One region of the Escherichia sp. MAL-1 genome, then DNA from elsewhere that is predicted to be linked to it. Evidence: predicted binding sites of a transcription regulator. Region 1 holds the regulator's gene; the other holds the start of a gene.

What was found. Region 1 encodes Fur, which represses iron uptake genes when iron is present. Its sites were predicted from a motif close to ATAATAATGAGAACNACTATCAA; they were not measured.
Region 2: the regulator Fur is predicted to act here: its motif matches at 2,449-2,471, upstream of sufA (Fe-S cluster assembly scaffold SufA).

Annotation. Positions count from the first base shown of each region.
Region 1 covers NZ_CM129609.1:3,438,573-3,442,788, forward strand. Annotated here, with positions in the region: gene ybfF (esterase) at 1-207, shown strand, start outside; gene ybfE (LexA regulated protein) at 347-640, shown strand; gene fldA (flavodoxin FldA) at 780-1,310, shown strand; gene uof (fur leader peptide) at 1,520-1,606, shown strand; gene fur (ferric iron uptake transcriptional regulator) at 1,599-2,045, shown strand; gene chiQ (ChiQ/YbfN family lipoprotein) at 2,129-2,455, opposite strand; gene chiP (chitoporin ChiP) at 2,505-3,911, opposite strand.
Region 2 covers NZ_CM129609.1:2,242,622-2,246,837, reverse strand. Annotated here, with positions in the region: gene sufC (Fe-S cluster assembly ATPase SufC) at 1-536, opposite strand, end outside; gene sufB (Fe-S cluster assembly protein SufB) at 546-2,033, opposite strand; gene sufA (Fe-S cluster assembly scaffold SufA) at 2,042-2,410, opposite strand; gene ACU8XX_RS10940 (YdiH family protein) at 2,958-3,146, opposite strand; gene menI (1,4-dihydroxy-2-naphthoyl-CoA hydrolase) at 3,246-3,656, opposite strand; gene ydiJ (D-2-hydroxyglutarate dehydrogenase YdiJ) at 3,653-4,216, opposite strand, start outside.

The DNA.
Region 1 (4,216 bases):
GGTTGGGAGAAAATCCCGGCATGGGATCACCCTGCCCTGTTTATCCCTGGTGGTAATTCTCCGTATGTTAGCGAGCAGTACCGTGATGATTTACTGGCACAATTTCCACAGGCACGGGCGCATGTCATTGCAGGCGCGGGTCACTGGGTCCATGCTGAAAAACCAGATGCGGTATTACGCGCTATCCGTCGCTATCTCAATGATTAACGCAACTGATTAAAAACCCAGCGTCCGCGTCGCTTTCCGCGCGTGGGCGTTGGCGTGACTCATCGCGCTGATGTATTATGGCGCGCTATCCATCCGGGCAGAGGCCTGGCTGATTGTTTCCCCCGAAGTCACCAAGATCATGGCCAAAGAACAAACGGACCGTACGACATTAGATCTGTTCGCGCACGAGCGTCGACCGGGACGACCGAAAACTAATCCGCTTTCGCGCGATGAACAGCTGCGTATTAATAAACGCAACCAACTAAAACGCGACAAAGTACGTGGCCTTAAGCGTGTCGAACTGAAGCTGAACGCGGAAGCTGTCGAGGCGCTGAACGAGCTGGCGGAATCGCGCAATATGAGCCGTAGCGAACTGATCGAAGAGATGTTAATGCAGCAACTGGCGGCGCTGCGTAGTCAGGGCATCGTTTAAATTTCCACTTTCATGTAGCACAGTGTGCAGTCCTGCTCGTTTGCTGATTCCGCAAGACTGCCTGTTCTGCTATGATTGCCTTTATCCGTGGGCAATTTTCCACCCCCATTTCAATAAGTTTCAAGAGGTTATTTCACTCATGGCTATCACTGGCATCTTTTTCGGCAGCGACACCGGTAATACCGAAAATATCGCAAAAATGATTCAAAAACAGCTTGGTAAAGACGTTGCCGATGTCCATGACATTGCAAAAAGCAGCAAAGAAGATCTGGAAGCTTATGACATTCTGCTGCTGGGCATCCCAACCTGGTATTACGGCGAAGCGCAGTGTGACTGGGATGACTTCTTCCCGACTCTCGAAGAGATTGATTTCAATGGCAAACTGGTTGCGCTGTTTGGTTGTGGTGACCAGGAAGATTACGCCGAATATTTCTGCGACGCATTGGGCACCATCCGCGACATCATTCAACCGCGCGGTGCAACCATCGTTGGTCACTGGCCAACTGCGGGCTATCATTTCGAAGCATCAAAAGGTCTGGCAGATGACGACCACTTTGTCGGTCTGGCTATCGACGAAGACCGTCAGCCGGAACTGACCGCTGAACGTGTAGAAAAATGGGTTAAACAGATTTCTGAAGAGTTGCATCTCGACGAAATTCTCAATGCCTGATGTGATGCGGCGTAGACTCATGTCTACGCCGTATTAATAGATAATGCCAATCAAAATAATTGCTACAAATTTGTAACTTTTGCTGTTGTACCTGTACAATGTCCCGGTGTTCAAGTGGCCTTGCCGTTGTAAATGTAAGCTATGCCACGTTTTTATTAACAATATTTGCCAGGGACTTGTGGTTTTCATTTAGGCGTGGCAATTCTATAATGATACGCATTATCTCAAGAGCAAATTCTGTCACTTCTTCTAATGAAGTGAACCGCTTAGTAACAGGACAGATTCCGCATGACTGATAACAATACCGCCCTAAAGAAAGCTGGCCTGAAAGTAACGCTTCCTCGTTTAAAAATCCTGGAAGTTCTTCAGGAGCCGGACAACCATCACGTCAGTGCGGAAGATTTATACAAACGTCTGATCGATATGGGTGAAGAAATTGGTCTGGCTACGGTATATCGCGTACTGAACCAGTTTGACGACGCTGGTATCGTCACCCGCCACAATTTTGAAGGCGGTAAATCCGTATTTGAACTGACACAGCAACATCACCACGATCACCTGATCTGCCTCGACTGCGGCAAGGTTATCGAATTTAGTGATGATTCCATCGAAGCGCGTCAGCGTGAAATTGCCGCAAAACATGGCATTCGCCTGACTAACCACAGTCTCTATCTTTACGGTCACTGTGCCGAAGGCGATTGCCGCGAAGATGAGCACGCGCACGAAGGCAAATAAGCCAGCCTGAACGAGAAAAGCCAACCTGCGGGTTGGCTTTTTTATGCAAGGGAAATAAGAAAAGCGAGAGTTACAGCTCTCACTTATTTGTTATTACTGCGAATTTCCTGCCAGACCTTATCACAATCGGCTTTCACCGCCTGATCATTTCCGGTTTGCGTTGCACGCAGACACTGCTGATAATCCAGTACGCGGACACTTTCCTGGTCGGCAAACTGCTGATGTTGTTTCTCTTTCTTCAGCACGTTTAACACGCTCTGGCAGGCTTCAATTTTTTCCGGCGAACCTTGCGCGGTGTTGATACAGGCGCTGTATGCCTCTTTCAGACGGCTGTCTTCCTGTGGTGCGGTTGATTGCGCACAAGCTACCAGCCCCGATGCCATCATGGCGATGAGAATCAGTTTTTTCATAGCAAATTCCTCAAACGTGCGGCAGGCACAAAACCTGCCGCGTCGGGCATCAGAAGATGGTGAATGGTGCGATTACCATAAATTTTACGTCACGCTCATCCTGGAAGATGTTGCCGTAACCACCGCCCCAGCTTGGGATGTCGGAGTGGTTGTCGTATTCGGTGAAGTGCAGTTTGAACATCGTGCCTTTGGCGCGACCGTCCTGAATGGTATAGACCGCATCCAGGCTGTATGCAGACTCTTCAATAGTCCGGTTTTTGTCGTAGTACGCATCCGGATTGCTCTGCCAGGTCGCAGGTTTAGCATCCCATGCGTAAACGTAGGAAGCGCCGATGGCGAAGCCTGGAAGATTCCAGTTTTTCAGGTCATACATCGCACCGAAGAAGACTGCTTTTTCGCCGTTGGCGTTGAAGTCAGAACGGTTGTCCCACCAGATATCCAGGCGACCGTTTGAGGAAGCGTAGGTTGGAGTCATACGTTGCAGGAAGTATCCCTGCTGACCGTCAGCCTTAACCCAGGTGCCTTCGAGGCGCAAATCCACTACGTCAGCCGCCCGGTAACCAAAGGTCAACGCCTGCAGCCAGGCGGTGCCGTCATAAAGGTCGTTGACGCTGCGATCGTCAACTTTATCGCGGGTACCGTAGAACTGGTAGCTGGTGGTTAACGGGCTACCGGCGATATCAAATTTGTAGCTGGCTTTGGCAAAATATTGATCGATATACCCTTCCGCCTGACCAAAAGCCGCTTCCAGTACGAAGTTATTTTTGAAGTCGTATTTCGCCCCAAGGGAGTGCAGATAATCAACTTTGGTGGTTTTATCGTTCTGATAAAACTCATCCATTTCCAGATGCCACGGCGCTTTGTATTCGTTGGTCCACATGTAGGAGAAACTCAACGCACCGGCATCGCCGTAATCAAAATTCGCTCCGGCTTCCGCACCCTGATAAGTACCCGGCATAAAGCTCCAGTGAGGCGCTAACAGCGTCTGACCGGTTGGCTGAATATAACCTGCCCTCGCCCAAACCGGACCGTATTTAAATTTGGCCGCTGCTTTATACAGGCTTATACCGCTTTTGTCGCCGGACCAGTCTTCGTCATAGGCTTTATTACTTTTTGAAAACGCGATTTCGTTCGGGTGAGAGCTGTCGCCGTTTTCCGCCATTTCAATCGCCGTAAACGCGGCAATATCAAGGCCGAACATATCAGCAGCATAACCAGACTGAAAATCGAGGTTGGCATTCCAGGTGGAGTGAGAAAGGTTGGTTTTGTATTTGTCGCCGTCGGTAACATCTTTACGGTCGCGTTCACGCTGCCAGTAATATATACCGCCGGTTAAGGTTGAATCGTCGATGAATCCTTCGGCGCGAGCCTCCGGCATTGCCATAAAGCCCGACATTGCTGTAACACCGGCGATAGCCAGCGCCAGCGTACTACGTTTGCCACTAAACGTACGCATGGGTTAATCCTCTTTGACGTATAAATTGCTGCACCAAAGGTGAACAGCGAAAAAATAAAAATTAAAAAAGTAGCGTTGAGAAAAGTCTCGCTGACTACAGGAACAGACTATTTTTCGCGACGCGAATTATCAATCTCTTTCTGTAACCAGAATGTAAGAACATGAGCAACCGCACATATTTTGATGATTTTTGTTACAAGGCTTAAGTTTGCGGTTGAAAGGCTTGCAGAAGAATAAAAGCGTGAAATTCCAGCAAGATGAAAGCGGTTACATTTTATTTAATTATGTTTTGTTATTTTAAATTT
Region 2 (4,216 bases), 1.2 Mb from region 1:
TCAATATCCAGCCCGGAGTCTGACTCATCAAGAATGCATAACTCCGGTTCCAGCACCGCCATTTGCAAAATATCGTTGCGCTTTTTCTCGCCGCCGGAAAAACCAACGTTTACCGAACGGGTTAATAAATCTTCCGGCATCTTCAGGAGAGCGATTTTCTCTTCCATCAAATCCTGAAAATCAAAGCGGTCGAGCGTTTCCTGGCCGCGATAGCTGCGCACCGCATTAAGTGCCGTTTGCAGGAAAAACTGGTTACTGACGCCGGGAATTTCCACCGGATACTGGAAGGCCATAAAGATGCCTTCGCCCGCGCGATCTTCCGGCGACAGCGCAAGCAAATCTTTGCCTTTGAACTCAACCGTGCCGCCCGTCACTTCATAATCTTCTCGCCCGGCAAGCGTTGCCGATAAGGTACTTTTGCCCGAACCGTTTGGCCCCATAATGGCGTGAACTTCGCCGGGACGAACGTCGAGGCTTAATCCGCGCAGGATAGCTTTATCTTCCACGCTGACGTGTAAATCTTTAATACTTAACATGTTTATTCCTTATCCGACGCTGTGTTCAAGACTGATGGCGAGGAGTTTTTGTGCTTCAACGGCAAATTCCAACGGCAGCTCCGAGAACACGTCTTTGCAGAAACCGTTAACAATCATCGAGATGGCGTCTTCTTCGCTGATCCCGCGTTGCAGGCAGTAAAACAGTTGATCTTCACCAATACGTGATGTCGTTGCCTCGTGTTCCAGTTGCGCACTATTGTTACGACACTCAACATACGGGAAGGTATGCGCCCCACAATTAGCGCCAATCAGCATTGAGTCGCACTGAGTGAAATTGCGCGCATTGGTTGCCGTCGGCATGATTTTCACTAAGCCGCGATAACTGTTCTGACTATGTCCGGCAGAGATCCCTTTCGAGATAATGGTCGATTTGGTGTTTTTACCGATGTGGATCATCTTGGTGCCGGTATCCGCTTGCTGATGACCGCTGGTCAGCGCCACTGAGTAAAACTCACCAATGGAGTTATCGCCGCGCAAAATGCAGCTGGGATATTTCCACGTAATCGCTGACCCGGTTTCTGATTGCGTCCATGACATTTTGCTGTTTTCGCCTTCGCACAAAGCACGCTTGGTGACGAAGTTGAGAATACCGCCGGTGTTGTTATCGCCAGGGAACCAGTTTTGTACCGTGGAATATTTCACCTCGGCGTTTTTATGGATGATGACTTCCACCACTGCCGCGTGTAACTGATAGCTGTCACGCACCGGAGCGGAACAGCCTTCAATGTAGCTGACGTAGCTGTCTTCGTCGGCCACCAGAATGGTGCGCTCAAACTGCCCGGTTTTTTCCGCGTTAATGCGAAAATAGGTGGAAAGTTCCATCGGGCAGCGCACGCCTTTAGGCACATAAATAAACGTACCGTCAGAGGCTACCGCCGCATTAAGCGCGGCAAAGAAGTTGTCATTCCCCGGCACCACGGTGCCGAGATATTTACGCACCAGTTCCGGGTGATCGTGGATCGCCTCACCAAAGGAACAGAAAATAATTCCCTGCTCCGCCAGTTTTTCGCGATAAGTAGTGGCAACCGAAACTGAGTCGAAAATGGCATCCACCGCCACCTCTTTGCCTTCCCGCACGGGAACGCCCAACTGCTCAAACGCCGCCTCCACCTCTTTACTTAAAAAGGCGTTCGCGCCAGTTTGCTGCACCGCGCCAGATTCAGACGCGCAAGTGTCGTCACAATTACCGCACGATGGTGCCGAGTAGTAGCTGTAATCCTGATAATTCAGCTTGTCGTAGTGCGCTTTCAACCAGTGCGGTTCTTCCATCTCCAGCCATGCGCGATAGGCGTTTAGACGAAACTCCAGCATCCACTCCGGCTCATTACGCTTCGCCGAAATTGCGCGCACCACCTCTTCGTTTATCCCCTTTGCCAGCTCATCGGTGACTAACTGGGTGAAGAATCCTTCTTTATAATTCAGCGGGCCGCCGGTCCAGGTTTTGACATCGTCAGTTGCTTCAGTATTACGAGACATAGTACCGCCTATACCCCAAAGCTTTCGCCACAGCCACATTCATTCTGGGCTTTAGGGTTGTGAAATTTGAATATCTGATTAAGTCCTTCACGAACGAAATCGACTTCCGTGCCATCAATAAACGGCATCGCTTGTAGCGGGACAAACAGCTTCGCGCCGTCGTGTTCAAACAGCAGATCGTCTTTGTCCGGCTCGCTAACACTGTCGAGCACATAGCCAAAGCCCGCGCAGCCTGTTTGCTTCACGCCTAAGCGCACACCGACCATACCCGGCTGCTTTGCCACCAGCTCGCGGATGTGGACAGCGGCTGCGGGTGTCAGCGTTAAGCCTTGCCAGGCGAAATCCTGTGGATTAAAGGTTCCTGAATGCATGTCCATCGATTTACCTCACTTCATCGCTTTCAGCGTATAACAGCATGTTAGTGATAATGATTATCAGTTCAACCCAGCAAACGCAGGGGCTTTACCGTAAAACATGCTTTTTGCCTGCTTTTAATAAGCATAGACCCTGATGTGTGGGTTAACAGGCACGCTAAGAATTAGGTATCTCATTGTTAGATAATGGTTATTATCTAAGGAGCATTAAGGCTGTGATGAAAAAGAAAAAGTTGTATTGAAAATGACTATTTAAGAGATAGGTAAAAAAGTGCAGCGTTCAGAAATAAGAAAACCCTTAAGTCTGTGCGACACAGGCTAAAGGGTTTCTACCCCATCCGGCGCTTATCTCCGGCACTCTCAGTGGCTTAGCTCTTGAAGGGGCGATAAGAATAATCTCATAAAGCTAACCCGCCGTTTTAACACAAACTGCGATTAGTGTTATTTTTGAACAATATCAGGCGGTAGATAAGCAGTATTAAGAAGGTCATCGAACCTGGACGGAGGTTAATCCAAGTCGATTTGGCGAACTTGCGGCATTAAGTCAGGATCAATGCACGCCCAGACGCCAGGCAAAGTAGATTTCTTCTTTTAATTCAGCAGAAGAGAGAGTAAGCAGGTCAGCAAATTCAAGTTCTAGTTGTTTCAGACGTTTGAGATATTGGGCAGGTGAAAGATTGCTCTGGTCACGGCGTAAAAATTCAATGGCCAGCTGGGTGGGATCAAGTTGAGTAGACATAGCATCCTCGCTTTTAGACAAGACCTGCACAGTATACCACCGTTTACTGTGCAGATAATGACCAAAAGCAATATGCGTCACACTTTTCTGGTGACAACGTCACAAAATGGCGGTCGTCAATCGTGACGAACAGCACAAACGCCCTTTCTCATCGAAGATTTCAATCTGCCAGACCTGGTGACGCGAACCGAGATGCAACGGTTTGCATACGCCGCGCACCCGCCCTTCTCGTGCCGAGCGGACGTGGTTAGCATTGATTTCCAGACCAACCACTTTTTGCTCACCTTCGGTACATAAATAACCGGCAACGGAACCGATACTTTCGGCTAGTACCACGGATGCACCTCCATGTAGCAACCCGAAAGGCTGCTTTGTCCGCGAGTCTACTGGCATTGTCGCTTCAAGGGTGTCATCACCAATATGTTCAAAGCGAATATCCAGCAACCCCACCATGTTTCCTTCACCCATGGCATTCAGTGCTTCCAGGGTGATTTTTCGTTTCCATATCATTTAATAATCTCCAGTAAAGCCTGCACAGGATGGCGTACCCCCGTGCCTTCAACCCGTTTGACCTGACTACGGCAGGAATATCCGGTCGCCAGACAGCGGTTACGCGGCAGTCGCTGCATAGCCTGATGCCAGGATAACTCATAGATCCCGAGCGAATTTTTATGGTTTTTCGCTTCATGTCCGTAAGTCCCTGCCATGCCGCAGCAACCCACGCTGACATTTTCCAGTTTCGCGCCAAAACGGGCAAATATCGCGGCCCATTGTGCTGGCGCACCCGGCAAGGCGGTAACTTCGGTACAGTGACCAAAGAAATACCATGATTCACCGCTGACTGTAGCCACTGGCTGTGACTCAAGTGCGCTTGCCAGCCATTCATTCGCCAGTAAGACGTTAAACTCGCCACGCTCCTCGCCCAGCGCCAGTTTATATTCATCGCGATAACAAAGTACCAGCGCCGGATCGACGCCCACCATTGGCATACCCAGCTTCGCCATACGGTTGAGGAAATCCGCCGTCTTTTTCGCCGTCTTCGCAAAACGATTAAGAAAACCTTTAATATG